DNA from 2 places in the Cupriavidus sp. 22TCCZM01-5 genome. Region 1 is predicted to be linked to the other one. Evidence: predicted binding sites of a transcription regulator. Region 1 holds the regulator's gene; the other holds the start of a gene.
What was found. The regulator NrdR, encoded in region 1, represses ribonucleotide reductase genes. The targets are predictions, from matches to a motif close to CACNANATNTNGTG.

Region 1 (14,648 bases):
GCTCCGCTTCGGAACCGACCGGCGTGCTGCTCTGCCAATGCACGCCGTAGTACAGCACGATGCCAAGCAGCAGGTGCATGAAGAGCGCGAGCAGGAAGGAACGCAGGGTTCCCCGCTCCTTCACCGGCTGGTAAGGAAAGGCGGCAGCGGTCGTCATCGGGCGCGGCATTCGGACAGGCATCTCACGCAGCAAGCGCGTTCTACTTGGACTTCACCATCAGGCCGACGCGCTTGATGCCGTCGGCCTTGAGCACCGACATGACGTCGAGCACGGACTCGTATTTGACCGACCGGTCGGCGGCAATCACCACCGGCTGGTCCGGGTTCTCGTTCTGGCGCTGGTGCACGAATTCGAGCAGGCCGTTCTTGTCGAGCTGGCGCTCGAAGGAATTGCCGGCGTTGTCCTTGCCGCGCGCGGTCAGCGCACCGTCCTCGTGCACCGTCACAACGATCGGCGGCGCCTTCTGCTGCGGCGTGGCGTTGGCCACGGTCGGCAGGTCGACGACGGCGGGGCTGACGATCGGTGCCGCCACCATGAAGATGACCAGCAGCACGAGCATCACGTCAATATAAGGCACGACGTTGATCTCGGCACTGGCCCGGCGGCGCGATCCGCCGCGGCGCTGAATAGCTGCCATTGCTGTGCTCCCGGGCGTTCAGTCGGTCAGCGGGTCTGCCGCTGCAGGATGTTCAGGAATTCTTCCATGAAGCTCTCGAACCGGATCGCCAGGCGATCGATTTCCGTGGCGTAGCGGTTATAGGCGATCACGGCCGGGATTGCCGCAAACAGGCCGATTGCGGTTGCCACCAGCGCTTCGGCGATGCCGGGAGCCACCGATGCCAGCGTCGCCTGCTGCACGTTCGACAGGCCGCGGAAGGCGTTCATGATCCCCCACACGGTGCCGAACAGGCCGATATACGGGCTCACCGAGCCGACCGAGGCCAGGAACGGCAGGTGCGATTCGAGCACGTCCATTTCGCGCTGGTAGGCAGCGCGCATGGCGCGGCGGGCGGCGTCGAGCAGTGCGCTCGCTTCGTTGCCACGCTCGCGCGCCTTCAGGAATTCGCCCATGCCGGATTCGAAAATCCGCTCCAGCGCGCCGGTGTTGTGCCGGTTGTTCACCGCACTGTTATATAGCGCCTGCAGGTCGCCGCCGGCCCAGAAGTCGCGCTCGAACCCTTCCGTCTGCGTGCGCGCCGAGCGCAGCGCCAGATGCTTGCGGAAGATATAGGTCCAGGAGAACAGCGACATGACGAGCAGCAGCGCCATGACGGCCTGTGCGAGCAGGCTGGCGTGCATCACCAGCGAAATGATCGACAGGTCTTGCGTGACGGTCACGGGATTCATCGGGCGGTCTTGATGGTAGCCAGGACAGGGGCGGGAATGGGAGATGGACGGAAAGTGCTTCGATCGACACAGCCAACGCGGATCTGGCCGCTGGCGAGCAAGGTCTCGCCGCGCCACGCCTCTTGCGCGAACTGCACCGATGCGGGTCCTACGCGTTCAATGCGCGTGCGGATCTCAAGCTGGTCGTCGAGTCGGGCAGGCGCATTGTAGTCGAGCGCTGTGCTGCGGACGATGAACACCACGCCGGCCTTATCAGCCAGCGCCTGCTGCTCGACGCCAAGCGAGCGCAGCCACTCGGTTCGGGCGCGCTCGAAGAATTTGAGATAGTTGGCGTAGAACACTACGCCGCCCGCGTCGGTGTCTTCCCAGTACACCCGCAGGGTCCAGACAAAGTTTGTCATGGCCGGGATTGTAACGGAGAGCGAGACGGCTTCGGTGTTAACCCGCAGGACGAGTTTGCAACAGCAAGTTGCGGGCCGCGCCGCGCCTGGCGTTGCGGGCCATAGGACGCGGCTTGCGGCAAATCCCCGCCTCACGCTACACTGCGCCCAACCATTCCATCTTGCGCGACTGGCGATGTCAGTGGGTACTACCACGAGGAAGCGCAAGTTCTCTGGCGTGAAGTTTCAAGCGCCTGCCGCTCGCCTGGGCAGCGAATGGGAAGCAGGGTGCGCCCTGCGCCGACGGTTCACGCAGTTCCGCCGGTGCCGGCCGCCAATCGCTTTCCCCGCGCGCCCTACCCCGAAGCAGTAATCGGATTCCCTTTTTTCAGACGAGTTTCGCCATGTTCGAACGCAGCCGCTATACGATCGACCAGATCGACCCCGAGGTCTTTGCCGCCATCCAGAAGGAAAACCAGCGCCAGGAAGATCACATCGAACTGATCGCCTCCGAGAACTACACCTCGCCGGCCGTGATGGCCGCGCAGGGCTCGCAGCTGACCAACAAGTACGCCGAGGGCTATCCTGGCAAGCGCTACTACGGTGGCTGCGAGTATGTCGACATGGTCGAGCAACTCGCCATCGACCGCGTCAAGCAGCTGTTCGGCGCCGAAGCCGCCAACGTGCAGCCGAACTCGGGCTCGCAGGCCAACCAGGGCGTGTACTTCGCCGTGCTGAAGCCGGGCGACACCATCATGGGCATGAGCCTGGCCGAAGGCGGCCACCTGACTCACGGCATGGCCCTGAACATGTCGGGCAAGTGGTTCAACGTGGTCAGCTACGGCCTGAACGCGCAGGAAGACATCGACTACGACGCGCTGGAAAAGCTGGCCCACGAAAAGAAGCCGAAGCTGATCATCGCCGGCGCCTCGGCCTTCGCGCTGCGCATCGACTTCGAGCGCATCAGCAAGGTTGCCAAGGCGATCGGTGCCTACTTCATGGTCGACATGGCCCACTACGCCGGCCTGATCGCCGCGGGCGTCTACCCGAACCCGGTGCCGCACGCCGACTTCGTCACCACCACCACGCACAAGAGCCTGCGCGGCCCGCGTGGCGGCGTGATCCTGATGAAGGCCGAGCATGAGAAGGCCATCAACTCGTCGATCTTCCCGGGCATCCAGGGCGGTCCGCTGATGCACGTGATCGCCGGCAAGGCCGTGGCGTTCAAGGAAGCACTGACGCCGGAATTCAAGGCTTACCAGGAACAGGTGGTCAAGAACGCCGCCGTGCTGGCCGAAACGCTGATCGCACGCGGCCTGCGTATCGTCTCGGGCCGCACCGAAAGCCACGTGATGCTGGTCGACCTGCGCGCCAAGAACATCACCGGCAAGGAAGCCGAGCGCATCCTGGGCGAAGCGCACCTGACGGTGAACAAGAACGCCATCCCGAACGATCCGGAAAAGCCGTTCGTGACCTCGGGCATCCGCGTCGGCTCGCCGGCCATGACCACGCGCGGCTTCAAGGAAGAAGAAGCGCGCATCGTCGCCAACCTGATCGCCGACGTGCTGGACAACCCGCACGACGCCGGCAACATCGCCAGCGTGCGCGAGCAGGTGTCCGCACTGACCAAGCGTTTCCCGGTCTACGGCTGATGCCGCGCAAGGCCGCCCGCGAGGCGGCCGGCAGCCCCGCGGGCGCGCCGTCGCGCCGCTTGCGGGCCTCGCCAACCCGCCCTGTTGCCGCAGAAGGACAAGATACCAAGGCGACGGGGCTCTAATCTGAAGGTGGTCAGGCATGAAATGCCCCTTTTGCGGACATTCCAATACCCAGGTGCTCGACACGCGCATGTCTGAAGACGGCGATGCCGTGCGCCGGCGCCGGCGCTGCGAAGCCTGCGACCGCCGCTTCACCACCTACGAACGGATCGAACTGTTCTTCCCGGCCATCGTCAAGAAGAACGGCTCGCGCGTGGACTACAGCCGCGCCAAGCTGAAGGACTCGATGCGGCTCGCGCTGCGCAAGCGCCCTGTTTCCGCCGAAGCCATCGACGAAGCCATCACCCGCATCGAAGAAAAGCTGCTGGCGCTCGGCCAGAAGGAAATTCCGAGCAGCCAGGTCGGTGAACTCGTCATGCGAGAGCTGCGCAAGCTCGACAAGATCGCCTATATCCGCTTTGCTTCGGTGTACCGGAGTTTCGAGGACGTTGCCGAGTTTTCCGATGTGCTGGCCGAGGTGACCTCAGGCAACCACAAGCGCTAGCGCCACGCGTTCAGCGTTCAGCGTTCAGCGTTCAGCGTTCCCAGCAATTCTGCAGGTACGCCGCCGGGTTCGCGCCGACGGTATTGAGCCGCGTGCCAATCTGGTCCAGCGCCACGGCATCGACGCAACCAAATTTGCCAGTTTCGCTACGTTCGTCTACGGATCGGCGACCCGCGGGGCGGTACTTTGACGACCTCATCTCTACCGTCGCCGAGTGCCATGCCGCCTTGTTTCCGCTCACTCCGTTACCGTCGCGGCCACGCCCTGGCCGAGTCGCTCTGCGCGCTGCTGCTCGTCAGCGCCGGCCTGATCCCGCTGGCCAGCGTGGGGACCACGGCGCTGACGCGGCTACGCGGCCACGAGCAACTCGCCCAGGCTATGCGAGCCGCCGGAGAAATCGTCGAGACCGCGGAGCTGGACGTAACACCGATGCACCGGTTCGATCCGCTCCCGACCGAAAGCTGTCCGCGGCTACCAGACACGGTGCAAGCCGCTTGCCCGGGTGGTGGCAAGCTGGCCATTGCCAGACTGGCAGCCGGAGAACCGGGTTCAGCGGCCGCGCTGCGGGGCATCGCACTGTGGATGCAGCCATGAGGTCACGCCTTGCACATCACCATCTTCGCAATCTGGCGGCGAGTGGCTTCACACTGACGGAGATGATGGTCGGCCTGGCGCTGGGACTGGTGGTCACGGCGGTCGCCGGCACCGCGTTCCTGCTTTGCCGCGCAGCCTATCTCGTTACGGCGGAGCGGGCCCTGCTCGAGGAACGCGGACAGCGCGCGTTGAGTGTCCTCTCGCTCCTGATCCGGCAGGGCGGCTGGCGTCCCGATCCGGCCGCCAGCGCGCCGGCGCAGCCCGCGATCAGCGGCGCGGACAATTGCGGCCAGCCATCCATGGCAGCCATTCCGGGCTGCGGCAAACCCGGTGTGGCGGGTAGCGACGCGCTGCTGATCCGCTTCAGCGGCAGCGGCCAGGCGCGCGATGCCGCCATGCCCGACCAGACCATGATCGACTGCAGTGGCTACGCCGTTGCCGCGCAGGGACCGGACACCTCCGCCGGCGCGAACTATGTCGCGGCAAATCTCGTCTACGTGGCCATCGCCAGCGATGGCGAGCCCCAATTGCTTTGCCGCTACCCGGCGCGCCGAAACGGGCGCATCGACGGCAGCGGCTGGACATCGGGCGCGATCGTGCGGGGCGTGGAGTCGATGCAGATTCGTTACGGCCTGCGCGAACACGACCAGAAACCCGGCATCTTCCTTCGTGCGGACGAGGTCAGCGCCCTGGGCGAAGACGCATGGCACCGCGTGACAGCGGTGCAGATAGCACTGGCCTTCCGGCTGGAAGGACGCAGCGCCACGCCACCGGGCATGCAGGCAACGGCCACCCATGCTCACATCGACAATGCCATGGCCGACGCCCTCGACACGCTCCCCGGATATAGCCGGAACACATGGCGGGTCTTCGCCACAACTATCCGCGTGCGAAACATGCCGCAATGTCTGGAGACATTGTGCTAGCCCCACCCATGCCCCACATCCGCCCGATGCACGGCGGCGCGACACTGCTGTTCGCCGCAACGCTCCTGTTGCTCGCGGAATTCACTGCCGCCGCCACGCTGCAGTTCCTGCTCTCCACCCGCCAGCTCGCCACGTTGCAGCTCGACAGGGAAATCGCCTTCCGGGCTGCCGAAGTGGCGCTGCTGGATGGAGAGGCGGACCTGCTCGGTGCGGCAGCAGGCCGCGGTCGGCCTGAGCGTCTCGATCCGCTTCCGGCAAGCGGGACTTGCGGCAAGGGCATGCAGGCCGGAGTCTGCATGCCGGCTCCCGACAGCGTGCCCGTGTGGCAAGCGTGGCTGTCGGGCACGGGGCTCGCCGACGAAATCGGCGTGCCGTTTGGTACGTTTACCGGCAATGCGATGCCAACGTTGCCGCAAGGCATGGCCGGTGCGGTCATCCCGCCGCGCTATGTTGCCGAGCCGACTGGCGACGTCGCTGGCTCCAGCGGATACGGGCCGCAGCCGGCCGTCCCGCGCTTTCGCGTCACTGCAATCGGCTTTGGCCGGACCCGGGATACTACAGTCGTGGTCCAGAGCGTGATCCAGCCATGAGCCCGCTGACCATGATCGTCATTGTCCTGGCCTGGCTCTTGTCGCTGTCGTCGGCTGCATGGGCCAGCACGGTTGCGGACATGCCCGCCGGCAATCTCCCCCTCTCATACCAGTCCCGCAACGGCGCTTATCCCTGGACCGGCCGCCTGTACGCACTTGGGTGGAGTCTGCAGCATCAAGCTCCGGAGACCGTCCCTCACGAGAGGCTCTGGGAAGCCGGCGCAGCGCTCGATGCCAAGCCGGTGGCCGCACGGCGTCTTTACACTTCGGTCGCCCCCATAGGCCCGGACTCGGAACGCCTGGTACCTCTGCAGTGGCCCGCACTCGATGCGGCAGGTCCGCTCAAGGCGCCCGGTGCAGGCAACGGCGTATCCGAGGGAGACAAGCTCGCGTGGCTGCGCGGCGAGCGCAACAACACCGCGTTGCGTCCGCGCGAGACGCGCATGGCCAATGCCCGCGTAGCGCGCGTGCTGGTCGTTCGCCCGCCGCAATGGCAACCCGGCAAAGCCGGCCATGCTGCCTTCCGGGAGCGGCATCGCACGCGGCCGCACATGGTCTGGCTGGGCACCACGGACGCGTTGCTGCATGGATTCGATGCCGTCAACGGCGAGGAGCTTGTCGCCTACCTGCCGCGGACTTTGCTGCCGCAGGCAATCGCCATGGCCGACCCGAAAGGCGCGCTAGCACCCGCACCCTGTCCACGACCGGAGGCGGCGGACGTCGTGATCCACCGTGAGTGGCGTACCGTGCTGCTGTGCGGCATGCCGGCTGCTGCCAAGGGTGACAGTCCGCCTGGAGTGTTCACGCTGGATATCACTGATCCAACGGAGCTCGCGCCGCTCCGCCTCTTGTGGGAAATGACAGCAACGGCCTCGCTGCCGCTATCTGCCCGTGGCCCGGTTCGCGCCGCGGCCTTTGCCGGCAACGACGGTCTCCGGTCGTTCGCTGTCACCACTGTCGACGCGCGCCCCGACAGCCCGGCATCCCGTCCGGGCCTGGCCCTGATACCGCTGGATCAAGCCGCAGGAGAATCCGCACAGACCTGGCCGCTGCCCGAGCGCGACTGCACCGGCGCACCGGTGACATCGGCAATTGCCGGCGTCAGTGTCCTGAGTGACATGACCGGGGCGACGCTGGCCATCTATGCCACCGACGATAGTGGCCAGCTCTGGCACTTCCCCTTAGCCGACGCTACGCGACGCCCTGCCCCGGGCACCCCGAGTTGCCGGCACCGGCTGCCGGTAGTCGCCGGGACGGAGCATGCGGAGCCTCCATTGCTGACGGGCTCTTCTGCTTCGCCGCTCGTCATATATGGCCAAGGCCGCGAAATCGCTGCCATTCCCTCCCGCTCGGGCGGGCCCCCAACCCGCATCACGGCCCAGCCCGCCGACGGAGGATTCCTGCTGCGCGCCCCGCCCGGCCAGCACGGCACGGCCGCCGAAGCCGGCTGGCACCTGACTCTGCCGAATCCCGGGGAACAGCTCGACGCGCTGAGCGATGCGTTTCCCGGCTACCTCCATTTCACGACCCGTGCCGCCGACGGGCTTCAGCGGGCCTATCTTGTGCTGGCGGCTACCGGCGAATCCGCGGGCCGTACCCAGGAAGGCGCACCGCTGCAGGCGTTCGTGACCGGACAGGCGGTCGCGGCCGAAGGCGGCTTCGTCCTGACGAGTACCCCAGGATCTGCCCCGCGTCAGCAAGCAGGTGCCAGCAGCACGCACGCTCACACGATCACGCTGTGGGCCGTGGACCAGGCGTCCGCCCGGCCGCTGTCGACGACCATCGCAACGCGCCGCACTGGCCGCATCAGCTGGCGCGAAGTCGTGGCTCCCATGCAGCGGGACGCCCCATGAGGCCCGCACCTCCCCCCGATCGCAAAGCCTCGGCGCAACAGGCGTTCAGCCTCATCGAGCTGTTGATCGCGCTCGCCATCTTGGCGATCCTCGCCGCAGTCGCCGTGCCGGCATGGAGCCAGTATCTTGAGCGCGGCTGGCGGACGCAGGCGCGCGCGGAGCTGGTCGCGGCGATGCTGGAGCTTGAGCAGCACGCGCTGGCGGCCGCCACGTTTGCCCTGCAGCCGGGCAGTGACATCGCCGCCGGGAACTGGCCCCGGCCAGTTCCGCCCGGGCCAAATCCCCGCCACGTTCTTACGGCTGCCGCGTGCCCGCACGCCGGCCTGGATGCCTGCGTCGAGATCCGGGCGACACCGGTGGCGCCGGACCATCGCTGTGGCGTGCTCATCCTGCGCAGCACGGGCCAGCGACTGAACCTGCCGGGAGGCACCGCGCACGCCGCTCAGTCGGAATCGGACTGTTGATATGCGCAAATCAGCACAGCATCATCCAGACGGCTTCACTCTGGCAGAACTGCTGGTTTGCCTGGCAGTCCTCGCGGTACTGGGAGCGGTGGCCTATCACCTCGCCGGCGTCCTGATGGCCCGCCAGCAGGTAACGATCGCCGCCGACCGGCTCGCCGCATCGCTAGCGCTGGCGCGCGGCACGGCCCTGGCCCGGCGCGTCGAAGTCGCCTTACAGCCGCTCGACGGCCGCCTTGTGCTGGATCATGGCTGGCAACTGGTGGCCACAAACGGACGCCGGCGCCTGGAACAGGACGCCACCGTCCTGTCGGTCGTCCAGCTCGACGCGCCGTGCCTGTCAGTCGTCCTGCGACAGACCGCGCGCGCCAGCAACGTCCTGCGATTCGCAGCTGTGGGATACTCTCGGTCTGAGCAAGGCGGATTTCAGGCCGCCACTTTCACGCTCAGCTGCCGCGGCGAGCAGCGCCAGGTTCGCTTGGGAGCGCAAGGACGGATCCGCCTTTGCACGCCCGGGCATGACAAGGACTGCGAGGCATCGGGCGAACCCGCCCCGCCCTGACAGCCGTACGCACACCAAACGCCCAGCGGGCAAGAGTCACCGGCCAAATGTTTTCCGATTCCGACCACGCCGCCATGCAGCAAGCGCTCGCGCTTGCCGCGCGCGGCATGTTCACCACCACTCCCAATCCACGCGTCGGCTGCGTGCTGAGCAAGAACGGCCAGATCATCGGACAAGGCTTCACCCAGCCGGCCGGGCAGGACCATGCCGAGATCCAGGCGCTGAAGGACGCGCAGGCACGCGGCATCGACCCGGCCGGCGCGACCGCTTACGTGACGCTGGAGCCGTGCAGCCATTTCGGCCGCACGCCCCCTTGCGCGGACGCGCTAGTGCGCGCTGGCATCGCCCGCGTGGTCGCGGCCATGGAAGACCCCAATCCGTCGGTTTCGGGCCGCGGTCTGCAGCGGCTGCGCGACGTCGGCATCGACGTGCGCTGCGGGCTGCTGGAAAAGGAAGCGCGCGACCTGAATATCGGCTTCGTATCGCGCATGACGCGCGGCTTGCCGTGGGTGCGGATCAAGGTTGCGGCATCGATGGACGGCGGCACGGCCCTGCACGACGGCACCAGCCAGTGGATCACCGGGCAGGCCGCACGGGACGACGGCCATGCCTGGCGCGCGCGCGCGTGCGCCATCCTGACCGGCATCGGCACGGTGCGCGACGACAATCCGCAAATGACCGTGCGCGCCATCCCGACGCCGCGCCAGCCGCAGCGCGTGCTGGTGGACTCGCGCCTGGAAGTGCCGCTTGACGCACGCATTCTGACGCCTGACAGCGGCGACTTTGCCAAGCCAGTGCTGGTGTTCTGTGCGGTGGACAACCGCGAACGACGCCACGCGCTGGAGGCCCGCGGTGCCGAGGTGGTCGTATTGCCGAACCCGCACGGCAAGGTCGAATTGCGCCAGATGATCGAGGAACTGGGCCGGCGCAACATCAACGAACTGCATGTCGAGGCCGGCTTCAAGCTCAATGGTTCGCTGATCCGCGAGCGGTGCGCCGACGAACTGCTGATCTACCTGGCCCCCAAGCTGCTCGGCGACGCGCAGGGCATGTTCAACCTGCCGCCGCTGCCCCGGCTGCAGGATGCGGCAACGTTCCGCTGGCATGATGTGCGCCAGATCGGCGAGGACCTGCGCCTGATCGCGCGCCGCAACGACGCCTGACCTCGGCCTGATATTTACCGACGGCGTGGATGCCACGCCGGTTACCGAACCCCGACTTTCGAGAACGCATCATGTTTACTGGCATTGTGGCGGCCGTGGGCCGCATCGAGACCGTCACCGCGCTCGGCGCAGGCGACGCCGGCGTGCGCCTGCACGTGGCCGCCGGCGGGCTGGACCTTACCGACGTGGTCATCGGCGACAGCATCGCCATCCAGGGCGCGTGCATGACGGTGATCGCCATGACCGCCGACAGCTTCGACGTGGAAGTCTCCCGTGAATCGCTGGACAAGACCGTCGGGCTGGAACGCGCCGGCCGCGTCAACCTGGAAAAGGCCCTGCGGCTGGCCGACCGGCTCGGCGGGCATCTGGTCTCTGGCCACGTCGACGGTCTCGGCGAGGTCGTGCACTTTGCCCCGGTCGGCGAATCGCACGAACTGCGTGTGCGCGCCCCGCGCGAACTGGGCCGCTACCTGGCGTACAAGGGCTCGGTTGTCGTCAACGGCGTGTCGCTGACCGTCAACCGTGTCAGCGACGAGGCCGACGGCTGCGAGTTCTCGATCAACCTGATTCCGCACACGGTGGCAGTCACCACCTTGCAGGAACTCAAGCCGGGCAGCCGCGTGAACCTGGAGATCGACTTGATTGCCAGGTACGTGGAAAGAATGCTGTCGGCGCCAAAGGAAAACCTCTCCGCCTGATTCAGGCAGCGCATTGGCGCATCAGGGCATTCAGCCGTACGCGACAACTTGCCATGCCATAAACCGCCCGCGCCTGCGCGGGCGGTTTTGCTTCGTGTGGTCATGGACGGCAATCGTCTTTCCGCGCGCCCCCTCTAGTCTTCGCTGTTGTCCGCGCCAACCGTCTCCCGCACCTTCCGCGCCAGAATCCAGTCCGAAAGTGTCGGAATCGCCGCTTTCGCACCAAAAAGTGCACGATTATTGGCACAAATATTGCTCTTGCCGCAACCAGTCAGGGCGCACGACCGCTACCAGGGCGCCTGCGAAAACAATGAACAGGGGGAAGAGAATTGGCAAGCGCAGATCGCATCGTTGAACTGTCCCACCATGTGGGCCGCGTCGCGGACCGGAAAATCTCGGGCATTGCGGAAATCAACCGCGAGACAAAGTTTCTCGCGCTGAATGCGCTGATCGAAGCCGCTCGCGCGGGCGATGCCGGACGCGGCTTCAGCGTGGTGGCAAGCCAGGTAAAGCAGGTATCCGAGCGCATTTCGGCCATCACCGGGGAACTCACCAGCGAACTTGCCGGGTCCATCTCCGAACTCACACAGCTCGGCGACGCGATGATCGGGCAGATGCGCGACCACCAGGGCCAGCGCTTCGCCGACATGGCGCTGAACATGATCGAACTGATCGACCGCAACCTGTATGAGCGTTCGTGCGACGTGCGCTGGTGGGCCACCGACGCGGCCATCGTCGCCGCCGCGGCGCAGGCCGAGGCATCTGCCTGCGCCTGGGCCAGCAAGCGGCTCGGCATCATCCTGGACAGCTATACGGTCTACCTCGACCTGTGGGTCATCGATGCGCACGGCCGCGTGATCGCGAATGGCCGCCCTGGCACCTACGGCAGCGTGGCCGGGCGCATGGTGTCGGGCGTGGACTGGTTCCGCCGCGCCATGGGTACCGCGTCGGGCCAGGACTATATCGCCCACGACATTGCCGTGTCGCGCTTCCTGAACCAGGCAGAAGTGGCAACCTACGCCACCGCGATCCGCGCCGGCGGCAAGGCCGATGGCGAGCCGATCGGGGTGCTGGCCATCTTCTTCGACTGGGCGCCGCAAGCCGCCGCGGTGGTCAGGAATGTGCGGCTGTCCGAGGAAGAATGGCGGGGCACGCGTTGCCTGCTGCTCGATTCCGGACGGCGCGTGATTGCGGCGTCCGACGGCTCCGGCGTGCTGGACGAAGTATTCCCGCTGCAGGACGGCAACGCCCCCTCAGGCTTCTACACGGACAATGCCGGCCGGCTGGTTGCCTTCGCCCGCACGCCGGGCTACGAAACCTACCCCGGCATGGGATGGTATGGCGTGATCGTTCACGACCCCCGGCAAACCGCCCGCCAATACGCGCAGTAGCAGCTTTCCCGCGCGGTGCTTCAGACGCCGCGCAGAATCCCGGCCAGCGCGTGTGCTGGCGCGGGGACACTCCCGCCTTGCCTGCCTTGGCGTACAATATCCGGTTTGACGATGCGAGCCCCTGGCTGCCGCCCGATGGCCGGCCTGGCGCACACCCGCAGCAGTCCCCGCATGTTTGAGCCGCCGCCCGCCGGCTGGCCGCTTATCCGCCCCTTATTGCCGCCCAGCAAGCCATGACAATCGCCCGTACCGAAGACATCATTGCCGACATCCGTGCCGGCCGCATGGTCATCCTCGTGGATGAAGAAGACCGCGAGAATGAAGGCGACCTGGTCCTGGCTGCCGATTTCGTCACACCCGAAGCGATCAATTTCATGGCCAAGTATGGCCGCGGCCTGATCTGCCTGACATTGACGGCCGAACGCTGCCGCCAGTTGAACCTGCAGCCGATGGTCAGCCGCAACGGCACCCAGCACGGCACCAACTTCACGGTATCGATCGAAGCCGCCGAGGGCGTGACCACCGGCATTTCCGCGGCAGACCGCGCCCGCACGGTGGAAGCCGCCGTCGCACGCGACGCCAAGCCGTCCGACCTGGTGCAGCCGGGGCACATCTTCCCGCTGACCGCCCAGCCCGGCGGCGTGCTGATCCGCGCCGGCCACACCGAAGCCGGTTGCGACCTCGGCGCCCTGGCCGGCCTGACGCCGGCTGCCGTGATCTGCGAGATCATGAAGGACGACGGCACCATGGCGCGCCTGCCCGACCTGATCGAATTCGCGCGGGAACACGACCTGAAGATCGGCACCATTGCCGACCTGATCCACTACCGCAGCCGCACCGAGAGCATCGTCGAGCGCGTGGGCGAGCGGTCGATGGAAACCCCGTACGGCACCTTCCACAGCATCGCCTACCGCGACAAGCCCACCGGCCATGCCCACCTGGCGCTGGTCAAGGGCACGCCCACGGTGGACAAGGAAACGCTGGTGCGCGTGCATGAGCCCCTGTCGGTGCTCGACCTGCTGGAAGTGTCCCGCACCACCCATTCGTGGAGCATGCCGGCAGCGCTCGAAGCCATCGCCCAGGCCGAAAGCGGCGTGATGGTGCTGCTCAACTGCGGCGACTCGGCCGAACAGCTCTTCACCCAGTTCACCGCGCTGGACGAACCCCAAAGCCGCCCGCGCCGCAAGCCGGACCTGCGCACCTACGGCATGGGCGCGCAGATCCTGAAGGATGTGGGCGTGGGCAAGATGCGCGTGCTGGCGGCCCGGCAGCGCATGCCCAGCATGACCGGCTACGACCTGGAAGTGACCGGCTACCAGCCCATGAACGGGCAGGCCGACTGAGACTGAATATCCTGGCAGCCGCGCCCGGTCGTGGCCGCCACCCCCGAACTCTGGAGAACTGAACAATGGATCACGGCTTCTACCCCAGCAACCTCGACGGTGAAGGCCTGCGTATCGGCATCGTGCAGGCCCGCTTCAACGAGCCGGTCTGCGCCGAGCTGCTCGAAGCCTGCGTGGCCGAGCTGGAAAAGCTCGGTGTCGAAGGCGAAGACACCCTGGTGGTGACCGTGCCGGGCGCGCTGGAAGTGCCGCTGGCACTGCAGAAGATGGCCGAAAGCGGCCAGTTCGACGCACTGGTGGCGCTGGGCGCCGTGGTGCGCGGCGAAACCTACCATTTCGAGCTGGTCTCGAACGAGTCCGGCGCCGGCATCACCCGCGTTGGCCTGGACTTCAACGTGCCCATCGCCAACGGCATCCTGACCGTCGACACGGACGAGCAGGCCCATGCCCGCACGCGCGAGAAGGGCCGCGACTGCGCCCGCGCCGCCGTCGAAATGGCCAACCTGGTGGTCGCCCTGGATTCGCTGCGCGAGCACAACGGCGACGATGAAGACGAGAACGACGATGAGTGACACGCCTGAAACCGGCAAGCCGGCGGCCGGCGCCAAGCCCGCCGCCCGCACCGAAGCCAAGGCCCCGCCCAAGAGCGCGCGCCGCCGCTCGCGCGAACTGGCCCTGCAGGGCCTCTACCAGTGGCTGCTGAACCGCAACGACATCGGCGCGATCCAGGCTCACCTGCACGACGCACAGGGCTTCAACAAGGCCGACGGCGAGCATTTCGACGCGCTGCTGAATGGCGCCGTGCGCGAAGAGGCCCGCCTGACCGCGGCCTTCGAGCCGTTCCTGGACCGCACGGTCAATGAACTGTCGCCGGTGGAACGTGCCGCCCTGCTGGTGGGCAGCTATGAGCTCGTGCATTGCGTCGACATCCCCTACAAGGTCGTGATCAACGAAGCCGTTGAACTGACCAAGACCTTTGGCGGCGTCGAGGGCTACAAGTACGTGAACGGCGTACTGGACAAGCTCGCCGCCCAGGTGCGCTCGGCCGAGGTCGCCGCGCGCCGCTGAAGCACCGGGCCC
Region 2 (14,648 bases), on a different contig from region 1:
CTGCCCAGCGTGGCGATGTGGGCCGTGTTCGGCTCGGCCCTGCGCCGCTGGCTGGCGCAGCCGCGGGTGCTGCGCGTGTTCAACGTGGGGATGGCGCTGCTGCTGCTGGCGTCGTTGTGGCCCATCCTTGGGGCGCACCACGCCGGCTGACGGCGCTTACATCAGCGCGCGGATCGCCCCCAGGTTCCGCCAATACCCCTTGGCATCCATCCCGCAGCCAAACACATAGCGATCCGGCACCTGGAACCCGCAGAAGTCCGGGTGCATCGGCTTGAGCTTGGTCAGCGTCTTTTCGCACAGCACGGCGGCGTGGAATTCCTTGGCGCCCATGTCCAGGATGCGCTCGCGGATGGCGGCCATGGTTTCGCCTTCATCCAGGATGTCGTCGAGCACCAGCACCACGCGGTCCTTGACCGATTCACGCGGCGCCACGCGCCATTGCATCTCGCCGCCCACGGTCTTGTTGTTGTAGCGGGACAGGTGGATGTAGTCGAACTCCAGCGGGAACTGCAGCTTGGGCAGCAGCATGCCGGTGAACACCACCGCGCCGCCCATCACGGACAGCACCAGCGGGAAGGCATCGCCCATCTTGTCAGTGATGTCCTTCGCCATGCGGTCCAGCGAAGCCTGGACTTCTTCTGCGCTGACGATTTCCTCGGAGTTGGCCCACAGTTCGCGGGCCTGTTCGACGGTCATCATGGTGTCTTTCCTGTCTTTGTCTCTTTGCGGGGGAAAAGGGGGCGGGGCCGGATCAGCGGTTGAACAGGCCCTTCATGCCGCCCTTCATCGCGCCCATCTGGCGCATCATTTTCATCATGCCGCCGCCCTTGAGCTTCTTCATCATGCCTTGCATCTGGTCGAACTGGTTCAGCAGGCGGTTCACTTCCTGCACCGGCACGCCCGCGCCCGCGGCAATGCGGCGCTTGCGGCTGGCCTTGATCAGCTCGGGCTTGGCGCGCTCGGCGGCCGTCATGCTGTTGATGATGCCTTCCATGCGGCGCACCTGTTTTTCCGCCTGATCCATATTGGCGCCCTGCGCCTGCTGCGCGAACTGCGCCGGCAGCTTGTCGACCAGGCTGCCCAGGCCGCCCATCTTCTTCATCTGGCCGATCTGGGCCTTGAAATCTTCCAGGTCGAAGCCACCGGTCTTCTTGATCTTCTTGGCCAGCTTCTCGGCGGCGTCCATGTCCACGCCGCGCTGGGCTTCCTCGACCAGCGCGAGGATGTCGCCCATGCCCAGGATACGCTGGGCCATGCGGTCCGGGTAGAACGGCTCCAGGCCGTCGAGCTTTTCGCCCACGCCGACGAACTTGATCGGCCGGCCGGTGATATGGCGCACCGACAGCGCGGCACCGCCGCGCGCATCGCCGTCCAGCTTGGTCAGCACCACGCCGGTCAGCGGCAGCGTGTCATTGAAGGCCTTGGCGGTGTTGACCGCGTCCTGGCCGAGCATGGCATCGACCACGAACAGCGTTTCCGCGGGCTTCAGTTCAGTGTGCAGCGCGGCGATTTCCTGCATCATCGCCTCGTCGATACCCAGGCGGCCCGCGGTATCGACGATCAGCACATCGTGGTAATGCTTGCGCGCCCAGTCCACCGCCGCGCGGGCGATGTCCACCGGCTTCTGTTCAGGCTGGGACGGGAAGAACTCGGCCCCCACCTGTTCGGACACGGTCTTCAGCTGGGCGATAGCGGCCGGACGGTACACGTCGCACGAGACCGTCAGCACCTTCTTCTTTTTGTTCTCTTTGAGCCACTTCGCCAGCTTGCCGACGGTGGTGGTCTTGCCGGCGCCCTGCAGGCCGGCCATCAGGATGATCGCGGGCGGCTGCACGGCCAGGTTCAGCTCGGCGCTCTTGGCGCCGTTGACCGCTTCCTCGCCGCCGATCACCGCGGTCAGCTCGCGCTGCACCACGCCGACCAGCGCCTGGCCCGGGGTCAGGCTGGCGACCACATCCTCGCCCATTGCCTTTTCCTTGACGCGGGCGATGAATTCGCGCACGACCGGCAGGGCCACGTCGGCCTCCAGCATGGCCAGGCGCACTTCGCGCAGCATTTCGGCGGTATTGGCCTCGGTCAGGCGGGCCTCGCCGCGCATGGTCTTGACGACCCGCGCCAGGCGTTGAGTGAGATTGTCCAGCATGGCAGGAATGGGGAAGAAAGGGCTGTGTTGCGGCCTCTGTTACCGCGTTAGCCGCCCGCCACTGGCAGGAGGCACTAAGGTAAACTGCGCAAATGGCCATTGTACTGTATGCCCTGACGGCACTTCTCTATTGCGGCCTGGCCTTGCACGGCTGGGCAACCCGCAATCCGCGGCTCGCCGCCGCCGGTGGCCACGCCAATGGCGCGGCGTCGGCCGTGCTGACGGCCAATGGCGGCCCGGCGGGCCACGCATCGGGGCGCGTCGATGCGCAGCCGGCGTGGTGGCACCTGCTGATGGCGGGCGTGCTGGCCAGCCACGGCATGCTGCTGCACGAGACCATCTTCCCGGCCGACCGCATGGTGTTCGGCTTCGCCTTTGCGCTGTCGGCCATGCTGTGGCTGGGCGTGGGCATCTACTGGATCGAGAGCTTCTTCTTCTCGCTGGCCGGGCTGGGGCTGATCGTGATCCCGGTGGCACTGGTCGCCAGCCTGATGCCGCTGGCCTTCCCGGGGGCGCTGATCCTGGGCTATGCCGCGCAGCCGCTGTTCAAGCTGCACTTCATCATCGCCAACGTGGCCTATGGCCTGTTCACGCTGGCCGCGTTCCACGCCTTCCTGATGCTGCTGGCCGAGCGCCGCCTGCATGGCTTCAAGCATGCGCCGGCGCGCCCCGGCAACGGCAAGCCCAAGGCGCCGGCCGAGCAGTGGCTGGGCCGCTGGCTGGACCTGCTGCCGCCGCTGCTGACGCTGGAAAAGCTGCTGTTCCGCCTGATCGGCGCGGGCTTCGTGCTGCTGACGCTGACCATCGCCTCGGGCCTGCTGTTCTCCGAAGAGCTGTTCGGCCGGGCCTTCCGGCTCGACCACAAGACCGTGTTCGCGCTGATCTCCTGGGCGATGTTCGGCGGCATCCTGGCCGGGCGGCTTTTCCGCGGCTGGCGCGGCCGCGTGGCGCTGCGCTGGGTGATTGCGTCGTTCGGCATCCTGCTGCTGGCCTACGTCGGCAGCCGCTTCGTGATCGAAGTGATCCTGCACCGGCTCTGAGACCGCCATGGCAAGAATCCTTATCCTGCTGGCCGTGGTGCTGGGGGTCATCTGGTGGCTGCGGTCCCGCGCCGAAGCCCGCCGGGAGGAAACTGCCCGCACATCGCGCCCGGCCAAGGCCTCCCGCGACGGCAGCGCCGAGGCCATGGTCCAGTGTGCCCACTGCGGCGTGCACCTGCCGCGCAGCGAGGCCATTGCCTGGCACGGCCTGCATTACTGCCGGCGCAGCCACCTGCCTGACGACAGCGGCGACCGCGCATGATCACGGCGCGGCCGACGAACATCGCCCGGCACGCCACGTGGCAAGGCTTTGCGCAACTGTGGCGCCAGCCCGAGCCGACTGACTTCCACTGGCGCCTGCTGCGCTACTTCTGCTGGACCCGCGTGGCCGTCGGCCTGCTGCTGCTGGCCTTTGCCATGATGCAGCGCGGCGCCGCGACGCACGGTGCTCCGCTGACGCTGCCGTTCCAGCTTGCCTGGCTCGTCCATCAATCGGCGGGCATGCGCCTGGCCGTGCCCTACCTGGGCATTGCGCTGGCCATGCTGGCGGGCACGCTATGGCGGCGGCGCTTCCACCTGCGCGTGCGGCTGCAGGTGCTGGCCGACCTGGCCATGCTCGGCCTGATCTACGAGACCCTGGGCCAGAATGGCCATGCCGACGGGCTGGCCATGATCTTCCTGCTGCCAGCGCTGGAAGCAGGCGCGCTCACCAGCCTGCTGTTCGCGCTGTTTGCCGCCTCGGTCTCGGCGCTGGTGGTCATGGCACACCCGTTCATGCAGACCATCCTGCTGCGTCAGGCCGATGCCGGCCTGCTCGGCTCGGGCCTGTACGGGCTGGTGTTCATGATCGCGGCGCTGCTGATGTACATGCTGGCGTACCGCCAGGTGTCGCAGGAAACGCTGGCGCTCGCGCGCGAACAGGAACTGCGGCTGCAGCAGCTCGTCAACCGGCTGATGGTCAACGACATGCAGGACGGCGTGATGCTGGTGCGCGCCAACGGCATGGTGGTGGCGGCCAACCCGGCCGCCGTGGTGCTGCTGGGCGTGCAGCCGCACGAACGCGCCTACTCGCGCCGCGCGCGGGAAGGCGAGGGCGACGGGGAGGGCGGCCAGGTCGCGATCTTCGACCTGCGCCGCATCCCGCGCCTGCAGCCGCTCATGGAAATGCTGCGTGACTGGCTGCGCCGCAAGGACGACGTGCCGCGCATCCTGCAGCTGCTGCCGATCGTCTCGCGCTCCGCGCCGCCGGGCGGGGGTACGCTGCACACGCGGCTGCGGCTGCGCTTCGTACTGCCGGGCCTTGCCGGACTGCGCAATTCCATCAGTAGCACCTCGACCTTGCCGTCCAGCCTCGACACCGCCGTGTGGAACGAGCTGACGCCAGAGGTCGCGACGCGCCTGCGCCTGGCTATCGCCCAGCAGGAAGCCATGGCCTGGTCCCCCGACGACGAGGCCCTGCTGCGCAGCGAAATGCGCGACACCGTGCTGGTCCATATCGAAAGCTGGGAGCGCATTGCCGAGCAGGTCCAGCAGGAAAAGCTCGCCGCCATGGGCCGGCTGGTGGCCAGCGTCGCCCACCAGATCCGCAACCCGCTGGCCGCCATCAGCCAGGCCAGCGAGCTGCTTGGCGACGGCGCGCGCGTGGGCGACGGCGTCGAATCGGACGTCGATGCGCGGCTGCTGCGCATCATCCATGACAACGTGCGGCGCCTGGACCAGGTTGTCTCCGACGTGCTGCAGCTCTCGCGCCGCCCGCGCACGGGCCGCAGCACCGCGCAGCTTGCGCAGGCGCTGCCCGAGATCGTCGACCGCTGGCGCCTGGAAATGCGCTCGCGCCTGCCGCGCGCCGGCGACACGCGCCAGCCGGGCCGCGGCGAGATCAACCCGAATGCCGTCCGCGTCACCGTCGACGTGGCGCAGCCGGTGGTCTTCGACACTTCGCAGCTCCAGCAGGTGCTCGGCAACCTGCTCGACAACGCATGGCGCTATTGCAGCCGCCTGCCGGGCGCCATCCGCCTGCTCGCCCACGCGCTCGACCAGCACCATGCCGAGCTGATCGTCTGGAACGACGGCACCGAGATTCCGCGCGAACACCAGCGCAGCCTGTTCGAACCGTTCTTCACCAGCAATGCGCAGGGCACCGGGCTGGGCCTGTTCATGGCGCGCGAGCTGTGCGGCGCCAACGATGCGCAGGTCCGCTACGGCACCATCGCGCTCGACGACCTGCTCGCGCGTACCGGCCTGCTGGCCGCGCCGCGCGATACACTGCCCGCCAAGGCCTTCGTACTGACGCTGCGCATCGACACCGGCGATGCGGCGCCGGCAGACACGAAGATCCACTGAACTTCCGCACCCGACACGCCGCTCCATGCCACCCAGAACGCCCGGCCTAGATCCCATCCTCGTGATCGATGACGAGGCAGACCTGCGCGAGCTGCTCGATATTTCCATCCGCCGCATGGGGCATGACGTGGTGCTGGCCGGCTCGCTGGCCGAAGCGCGCGAGAAGCTCGCGCAGCGCCGCTACAGCCTGGTGCTGACCGACATGCGCCTCGGCGACGGCCTGGGCATCGAGATCGTGCGGCAGCTTTCGGCCGCGCCGGAACGCGTGCCCGTGGCCGTCATCACCGCCTACGGCAGTGCCGACAACGCTGTCGAAGCCCTCAAGGCCGGCGCGTTCGACTACATCGCCAAGCCGGTGTCGCTGGACCAGTTGCGCAGCCTGGTGATGAACGCGCTGGGCCGGCACCAGCAGCGCGAAGACCAGGATCAGGCCGCCGCCGACGCAAGCCTGGCGGCCGACCGCGCCGCCGCGCTGCTGCCCGGCCACTCGCCGGCCATGCAGGAGGTGCGGCGCTCGCTCTCGCGCCTGGCGCGCAGCATGGCGCCGGTGGTGATCAGCGGCGAATCGGGCAGCGGCAAGGAGCGCGCCGCACAAGCCATCCACGCCACCAGCGCGCGCGCCGCGCATCCGTTCGTGGCGGTGAACTGCGGCGCCATCCCCGAAAATCTGATGGAGTCCGAGTTCTTCGGCTACGTCAAAGGCGCGTTCACCGGTGCCGACGCCGAGCGCGGCGGCTTCTTCCAGTCCGCCAACGGCGGCACGCTGCTGCTCGACGAGGTGGCCGACCTGCCGCTGGCCATGCAGGTCAAGCTGCTGCGCGCGCTGCAGGAGCGCCGCGTGCGCAAGATCGGCGCCAGCCGCGAAGACGCCGTTGATGTACGCGTGATGTGCGCGAGCCACAAGGACCTTGCCGCCATGGTCTCGGCCGGCCTGTTCCGCCAGGACTTGTACTACCGGCTCAATGTGCTGGAACTGCGCATGCCGACGCTGCGCGAGCGTGCCGAGGATATCCCCGTGCTCGCGCGCGCCATCCTCGAACACCTGGCCGTGCGCTACGGCGACCCGCGTCCGCGCCGCCTGTCGCAGGCCGCGCTGGAGCGGCTGGTGGCCTATCCGTTCCCGGGCAATGTGCGCGAGCTGGAGAACCTGCTCGAACGCGCCTATGCGTTTGCCGAGTCCGAGGACATCCAGCTGGCCGACCTGGGCCCGCTCGACGCCAATCTGGAACGCGCGGCGCTGCGTGCGGCGCCGTCGCCGCTGACCCCGTACACGCCATGGGCCGGCGGCTGGGCGCCGATGGGGATCATGCCCGCCGAGCCCGCGCCGGTCCCCATGCCCGCGCAGGCCGCAACCGAGCCGGAGCCGGACGCCGTTGCCGTGGCAGCAGACCTGCCCGATGCCGCCGAGCGCGCCTGCCGTGGCGTGGAGTTTCCGATCGACCTGCAGGCCAGGCTCGAAAACGTGGAGCGCGAGATCATCCTGCAGGCGCTGTCGCAGACCGGCTTCAACCGTACCGCCGCGGCGCCGCTGCTGGGCCTGAACCTGCGCCAGCTGCGCTACCGCATCCAGCAGCTCGATATCCGCGAAGGGCGCGACGAGCGCGAGGAAGGGGAGGGCACGGCATGAAGGCTCCGGCTTCCGCCTCTGTCCCCGCCAGCTTCCTGCCGGACGCCGAAGGCTGGGTGCCGGCCGCGCGCCGCGTGCCATCGCCCAATTTCGATGACCGGCCCGCGGGCATGCCGGTCGACCTGGTGGTACTGCACAACATCAGCCTGCCGCCGGGCCAGTTCGGCAGCGGCGATATTGAGGCCTTCTTCCAGAACCGGCTCGACCCGGACCGTCACCCGTTCTTCGCCACGATCCACCAGGTACAGGTCTCCGCCCACTTCCTGGTCCGGCGCGATGGCGAACTCGTACAGTTCGTGCCGTGCGGCAAGCGCGCATGGCATGCAGGCCTGTCTGACTTCTTCGGCCGCGGCCGCTGCAATGACTTCTCGGTCGGCATCGAGATCGAGGGCGCCGATGACCAGCCATTCACCGCCGCCCAGTACGCCACCACCGCCACGCTGGTAAAGGCCCTGCGCGCCACTTTGCCGGTGCAGGCGATTGCCGGACACAGCGACATCGCCCCGGGCCGCAAGACCGACCCCGGACCGCACTTCGACTGGGACCGTTTCGCGCGTCTCGCCGACGTTCCGCAAAACCTGTTACCCTACCGCCCCTCGCACAGTTAGGGTGCTTGCGGCGTCGCCAAGGGGCTGCCACGGCACCATGTCGGCGCGATGTCACATGCCAATTCCCCACGCCCGTGTGGGGCTATCGGACGCGTCGCTCGGATAAAAAAAATTTCCAAAAAATGTGCGTTTGCGCACGACTTGGCGCGATCCCTTGTCGCAGCGCGGTTCCCGGGAATGTGGCGCCGCCGCACTTGTCATCCGGGTGTCGCAACCACGCTTGTCAAGACTGGTCATTCGGATTTCTTTCACTATACTTGGGCCAGATTTCCGCAGTGACCACTATATGTAGTAGTTCAACCGGGGAGCTGGCCTAGCAACGAGGGGCGCTGTCGCAGACGTAGCGATAGTGGTTGAAACCCTGATGTGGGGCCGGCGCATCACAAGAGTCCCTGGCGAAATGTTTAGCAAAAGGCAGTCAGTCCAGCCGCCGCCAACGCATGGCCGGACGCTTTCGCAGCCGCATTTCGCCAGGGACTCTTTTGTCTCTTAAAACAGGCTAAAAAGACAGGAGTTCTTATGCAGACGGCCCAGAACGAAATCACCACGGGCGCAGCGGGCGCCGCCGGTATTGCAGGTACCGAGCAACAGGCCCCCGCGACCCAAGCCGGCACGACGAACTACCAGGATTACAAGATCATCCGCCGCAACGGCGCCGTGGTGGCGTTCGAGCCGTCCAAGATCACCGTCGCCATGACCAAGGCCTTCCTGGCCGTCAATGGTGGCCAGGGTGCCGCTTCGGCCCGCGTGCGCGAGGTCGTCGAGCAACTGACCGGCAACGTGGTGCGCGCGCTGGTGCGCAGCCGCCCGAGCGGTGGCGCCATCCATATCGAAGACGTGCAGGACCACGTCGAACTGGCCCTGATGCGCTCGGGCGAGCACGAAGTGGCACGTTCCTACGTGCTGTACCGCGAAAAGCGCGCCCAGGAGCGCGCCAGCGCCAGCGCGCAGGCCGTGGCCCGCGTGCAGGAAGCCGGCATCCAGTTCAACGTGACCGACGGTGGCGTGAGCAAGCCGCTGGACATCGTCGCGCTGCACGCGCTGCTCGACAACGCCTGCGCCGGCCTGGGCAAGGCCGTCAGCGCCGAGCCGATCCTCAAGGAAACGCTGAAGAACCTGTACGAAGGCGTGCCGATGACGCAGGTGTACGACTCCGCCATCCTGGCCGCGCGTACCCTGATCGAAAAGGACCCTGACTACAGCCAGGTCACCGCCCGTATCCTGCTGCACACCATCCGCAAGGAAATCCTGGGTGCCGAAGTGACGCAGGCCGAAATGACCACGCGTTACGCCGAGTACTTCCCCAAGTTCATCGCCCGCGGTATCGCCGCCGAGCTGCTGGATGAAAAGCTGGCCACCTTCGACCTGGCCCGCCTGGGCGCCGCGCTGGACGCCGGCCGCGACTTCCAGTTCAACTACCTGGGCCTGCAGACCCTGTATGACCGCTACTTCCTGCATATCGACGAGACCCGCATCGAGATGCCGCAGGCATTCTTCATGCGCGTCGCCATGGGCCTGGCCCTCAACGAAACCGACCGCGAAGCGCGCGCCATCGAGTTCTACCAGCTGCTGTCGTCGTTCGACTTCATGTCGTCCACGCCGACCCTGTTCAACTCGGGCACCCAGCGCTCGCAGCTGTCGTCGTGCTACCTGACCACCGTCTCGGACGACCTGGAAGGCATCTACGAAGCGCTCAAGGAAAACGCGCTGCTGTCCAAGTTCGCCGGCGGCCTGGGCAATGACTGGACCAACGTGCGCGCACTGGGCTCGCACATCAAGGGCACCAACGGCAAGAGCCAGGGCGTGGTGCCGTTCCTGAAGGTGGTGAACGACACCGCCGTGGCCGTGAACCAGGGCGGCAAGCGCAAGGGCGCCGTCTGCGCCTACCTGGAAACGTGGCACCTGGACATCGAAGAATTCCTGGAGCTGCGCAAGAACACCGGCGACGACCGCCGCCGCACCCACGACATGAACACGGCCAACTGGATTCCGGACCTGTTCATGAAGCGCGTGATGGAAAACGCCGAATGGACGCTGTTCTCGCCGTCCACCTGCCCGGACCTGCACGACAAGGTCGGCAAGGAATTCGAAAAGGCCTACCTGGGCTACGAAGCCAAGGCCGCCAACGGCGAGCTGAAGCTGTTCAAGAAGGTCCCGGCCATGCAGCTCTGGCGCAAGATGCTGGGCATGCTGTTCGAAACCGGCCACCCGTGGATCACCTTCAAGGATCCTTGCAACATCCGCAGCCCGCAGCAGCACGTCGGCGTCGTCCACAGCTCCAACCTGTGCACGGAAATCACGCTGAATACCAACGACAGCGAAATCGCCGTGTGCAACCTGGGTTCGGTGAACCTGGTGGCGCACCTGGCCAAGCAGGCTGACGGTTCGTACGCGCTCGACCACGCCAAGCTGCAGAAGACCATCCGCACCGCCATGCGGATGCTGGATAACGTCATCGACATCAACTACTACGCTGTCGAGAAGGCCCGCAACTCCAACCTGCGCCACCGTCCGGTCGGCATGGGCATCATGGGCTTCCAGGACTGCCTGCACGTGCTGCGCACGCCGTACGCCAGCGACGCCGCGGTGAAGTTCTCCGACACCTCGATGGAAGCCGTGTGCTACTACGCCTACCAGGCCTCCACCGAGCTGGCCGAAGAGCGTGGCCGCTACGAGACCTACGCCGGCTCGCTGTGGGACCGCGGCATCCTGCCGCAGGACTCGCTCAAGCTGCTGGCCGAAGAGCGCGGCGGCTACCTGGACGTGGATCTGTCGAGCACCATGGACTGGGACAGCCTGCGCGCCCGCATCAAGCAGCACGGCATGCGCAACTCGAACTGCATCGCGATCGCGCCGACCGCCACGATCTCCAACATCATCGGCGTGTCCGCCTGCATCGAGCCGACGTTCCAGAACCTGTACGTCAAGTCGAACCTGTCGGGCGAGTTCACCGTGGTCAATGACTACCTGGTGCGCGACCTGAAGGAACGCGGCCTGTGGGACGAAGTGATGGTTGCCGACCTGAAGTACTTCGACGGCTCGCTGTCGCGCATCGACCGCATTCCGCAAGACCTGCGCGACATCTACGCCACCGCGTTCGAAGTCGAGCCGACCTGGCTGGTGGAAGCCGCCAGCCGCCGCCAGAAGTGGATCGACCAGGCCCAGTCCCTGAACATCTACATGGCCGGCGCCTCGGGCAAGAAGCTGGACGACACCTACAAGCTGGCCTGGCTGCGCGGCCTGAAGACCACGTACTACCTGCGCACCATGGCGGCCACGCACGTGGAGAAGTCCACCGTGTCGCGCGGCTCGCTGAACGCGGTGTCGTCGGGCAGCGACAGCGGCTCCGCCCTGGATGCGGCTGCCGCATCGGCCCCGGCCATGCCGGAAGCCGAAGGCGCGGTCTGCACGATGCGCCCGGGTGATCCTGGCTTTGAAGAGTGCGAGGCCTGCCAGTAATCAGGCGGTAGAGACTTAACGCAGTAACCAACCACCCCCGGGGTTTGCACCCCTCTCCCGCCAGCGGGAGAGGGGCCGGGGGAGAGGGCCGGCGCCACCACAACGTGAGCCGTCATTTCTGACCACCGCGCCCCCCAATCGAATCACGGAGAACCACATCATGCTGAGCTGGGACGACGACGTTCAAGCCACCCCGCAGGCCGCGCCGCAGCCTGCCCTGCAACCCGCTGCATCGGCTGCCACCGCTGACCAGCAAGGCGTCCTGCCGCCGAGCGCCACGCAAGCCGGCATCCTGGGCAACAACCCCAACGCCGCCGCCGCGCAGAGCAACCGCCGCGTCAACGCCGCCGACAAGCGCGTCATCAACGGCTCGACCGACGTCAACCAGCTCGTCCCGTTCAAGTACAAGTGGGCGTGGGAAAAGTACCTGGCCGGCTGCGCCAACCACTGGATGCCGCAGGAAATCAACATGTCTCGCGACATCGCCACGTGGAAGGACCCCAACGGCCTGACCGAGGATGAGCGCCGCATCATCAAGCGCAACCTGGGCTTCTTTGTCACGGCCGACTCGCTGGCCGCCAACAACATCGTGCTGGGCACCTACCGCCAGATCACCGCGCCGGAATGCCGCCAGTACCTGCTGCGCCAGGCCTTTGAAGAGGCCATCCACACGCACGCCTACCAGTACATCGTTGAATCGCTGGGCCTGAACGAAGCCGAGATCTTCAACGCGTACCACGAAGTGCAGTCGATCCGCGACAAGGACGAGTTCCTGATCCCGTTCATCGACACGCTGACCGACCCGTCGTTCAAGACCGGCACGCCGGAAAACGACCAGAAGCTGCTGAAGTCGCTGATCGTGTTCGCGTGCATCATGGAAGGGCTGTTCTTCTATGTGGGCTTCACGCAGATCCTGGCGATGGGGCGGCAGAACAAGATGACTGGGGCTGCGGAGCAGTATCAGTACATCCTGCGGGATGAGTCGCTGCACTGCAATTTTGGGATTGATTTGATTAATCAGATCAAGCTGGAGAATCCGCATCTTTGGACGGCGGAATTCAAGGCTGAGATTACTGAGCTGTTCAAGAAGGCGGTGGATCTGGAGTATCGCTATGCGGAGGACACCATGCCGCGTGGCGTGCTGGGTCTGAATGCGCCGATGTTCAAGTCTTACCTGCGGTTCATCTGCAATCGTCGTTGCCAGCAGATTGGGTTGGATCAGCTGTTCCCGAATGAAGAGAACCCGTTCCCGTGGATGAGCGAGATGATCGATCTGAAGAAGGAACGCAACTTCTTTGAGACGCGCGTCATTGAGTATCAGACGGGTGGGGCGTTGAGCTGGGATTGAAGGTTGTCACCGACCGACAGACCCTTTGCTTTTTGACAGTAGTTTTGCCTTTGCAATGAAATCGTAGTGCCTTTCAGCACATCGTCGGATTGGCGATTGCAAGTGACTATTCGAGGTGGCGGAAAGTGCGACGATCGTATTGATCGCCGCACTTTTTTTTTTTTTGAGCAGGATCAGGGAGAGATCAGCCATGCCGCAAAGCGTACGGATTGTTGGAGTTGGCCTCGCAGATCGGGGAGGCGCTGCTAGTCAGGAGAGGTGCAAATTTGGGAAAGGCTGCACACCTACTAGTCGAGGAAACGACGACCGCGCTATCCTCCCAAGTGTTCCAAGGGTATATGCAAACAGGTCGCACGAGCAGCGAAAACCCCCATAGTGAAATGGGGTGTCAGCGACTCGCAACACGAAGTCACGCTACCGATCCCATTGCGGTCATTCGAGCTATGAGTGACAGCTCTACAGCGCCAGAACTGAGCGAAAATGAATGAATTTGCTGGCCTTAGCCTTCTTCGAGTGGCTATGCGAACCACAGTAACTGCCTCTCATTCCCGTTGCCTTTTACTGTGTAACAAAATGTGCCATAGTAGATATAATATTTGGCACGTATCCATGTGAAGGGGGATTCGATGGCAAAGCAGCCGCCAAAGGCCGATCAGAACGGAAAAATGAAGGTTCGGATCATCGAGTTCGAACTGGAAGGTAGCGACATATCGCTGCAGGAAAGCCTCAAGAGCATTACGGCCGCGCTTTCGAGGCCGGCTGTTGTCGTCGCCGCTCCGCGCCAGCAGCAACGCCTAGGCACAACGAGAAACGTTGCCGAGGTCGTAATGAATAACTCTGATGGCGAGCACTTGGAAGACATTGACGATGTCGAGGAGATCGAACAGGAAGAGGAGCCCACTGCCTCTGTTCCTCCTGCACCCAAAAAGCCAAGACGGCCACCGAAGATGGCGGCGCCGAGCCTTGTCGACATCCGATTTGACGACAAAAAGCCCACCTTCGCAGAATTCGTCGAGCAAAAGGACCCAAAGAACGATATGCAGAAGTACCTCTGCGCTGCGTTCTGGCTAAAGACCTATAAGAGTGTCAACGAGGTCAGCATCGACCATATGTACACCGCATATAAAGTGATGGGATGGGCGCTGCCGACTACGCCTATCCAGCCAATGAGGGAACTTGCAGCGACTCGCGATAAGCGGTTCAGCAAAGGCGCAGAGAAAGGCCACTACGCCATCAACCACGTCGGCGAGGGCTTCGTAACAACTAAGATGGGCAACGGCCAGTGAGCGATCTTCAGCAGTTCGTGAGCCGAATTAACGGCTTCGGCGGGAAGAGCTTCACGGACAAGGTTGAAATCTTCGCCTGGTATTTGCACGAGAAGAGTGGAAGGCCGAAATTCGGCCCCTCCGACCTATTGAAGTGCTTCGAGGCGGTCCACGAGTCGAAGCCGAGCAACATTCACTCTATCGTACACCGGTTGTCGACAGGGCGGCCTGCTCGCTTGCTGAAGGATGGCCAAGGGTACCGACTATCTGCAGCCGTACGCGAGCAGGTCGGTAAGCTCGTCGATCGCAAATCCAACACGGCAGTGAATGCGTTACTGAATGGTCTGCTGTCGTCCGTTACGAATAAAGATCAACAGACATTCCTCGACGAAACAATCGCCTGCTACAACGGTAAAGCCCATCGTGCCGCGATCGTGATGGGCTGGAATCTGGCGTACTCACACTTGTGCGACCGAATCTTCGATGCTCATTTGGCGGCGTTTAACGCAAATAGAACGAAGGCCCATCCGAAGCTCACAGAGATCGTCAAGCGCACCGATTTTCAGGAGTATGGCGAGCGACAAGTTATCGACGTCTGCAGGATAGCTGGCATCGTCGACAAGTCAATATACAAGATACTTCAAGAGCGACTTGACCGACGCAACATGGCCGCGCATCCGTCCGCAGTGATTTTCACTTCATCGCAAGCCGAGGATTTAATCACTGATCTAGTGAACAATGTTCTATTGAACTCAGGATTATGAGCCGGTGGCTCATAGTTCCCTCTTGGATTGTTGTGCTCTACTTCGGTATCG

Region 2: AC3FNH_RS11575 (ribonucleoside-diphosphate reductase subunit alpha) is a predicted target of NrdR. The motif match lies at 8,042-8,055, and genes of this name have one in related genera.

The regions. Positions count from the first base shown of each region.
Region 1 is NZ_JBYOJR010000006.1:171,841-186,488, reverse strand. Features, by position in the region: gene tolA (cell envelope integrity protein TolA) at 1-157, opposite strand, end outside; gene tolR (protein TolR) at 201-638, opposite strand; gene tolQ (protein TolQ) at 665-1,348, opposite strand; gene ybgC (tol-pal system-associated acyl-CoA thioesterase) at 1,345-1,749, opposite strand; ZMP/ZTP riboswitch at 1,905-2,006, shown strand; gene glyA (serine hydroxymethyltransferase) at 2,133-3,380, shown strand; gene nrdR (transcriptional regulator NrdR) at 3,523-3,987, shown strand; gene AC3FNH_RS08460 (hypothetical protein) at 4,207-4,581, shown strand; gene AC3FNH_RS08455 (PilW family protein) at 4,578-5,507, shown strand; gene AC3FNH_RS08450 (pilus assembly PilX family protein) at 5,516-6,097, shown strand; gene AC3FNH_RS08445 (pilus assembly protein) at 6,094-7,950, shown strand; gene AC3FNH_RS08440 (prepilin-type N-terminal cleavage/methylation domain-containing protein) at 7,947-8,414, shown strand; gene AC3FNH_RS08435 (GspH/FimT family pseudopilin) at 8,416-8,973, shown strand; gene ribD (bifunctional diaminohydroxyphosphoribosylaminopyrimidine deaminase/5-amino-6-(5-phosphoribosylamino)uracil reductase RibD) at 9,021-10,136, shown strand; gene AC3FNH_RS08425 (riboflavin synthase) at 10,208-10,834, shown strand; gene AC3FNH_RS08420 (methyl-accepting chemotaxis protein) at 11,164-12,225, shown strand; gene ribBA (bifunctional 3,4-dihydroxy-2-butanone-4-phosphate synthase/GTP cyclohydrolase II) at 12,459-13,568, shown strand; gene ribH (6,7-dimethyl-8-ribityllumazine synthase) at 13,634-14,140, shown strand; gene nusB (transcription antitermination factor NusB) at 14,133-14,636, shown strand.
Region 2 is NZ_JBYOJR010000009.1:126,125-140,772, reverse strand. Features, by position in the region: gene AC3FNH_RS11615 (LysE family translocator) at 1-150, shown strand, start outside; gene AC3FNH_RS11610 (hypoxanthine-guanine phosphoribosyltransferase) at 157-699, opposite strand; gene ffh (signal recognition particle protein) at 752-2,143, opposite strand; gene AC3FNH_RS11600 (cytochrome C assembly family protein) at 2,236-3,183, shown strand; gene AC3FNH_RS11595 (PP0621 family protein) at 3,191-3,445, shown strand; gene AC3FNH_RS11590 (sensor histidine kinase) at 3,442-5,526, shown strand; gene AC3FNH_RS11585 (sigma-54-dependent transcriptional regulator) at 5,552-7,153, shown strand; gene ampD (1,6-anhydro-N-acetylmuramyl-L-alanine amidase AmpD) at 7,150-7,761, shown strand; gene AC3FNH_RS11575 (ribonucleoside-diphosphate reductase subunit alpha) at 8,281-11,220, shown strand; gene AC3FNH_RS11570 (ribonucleotide-diphosphate reductase subunit beta) at 11,381-12,568, shown strand; gene AC3FNH_RS11565 (hypothetical protein) at 13,195-13,854, shown strand; gene AC3FNH_RS11560 (hypothetical protein) at 13,851-14,597, shown strand.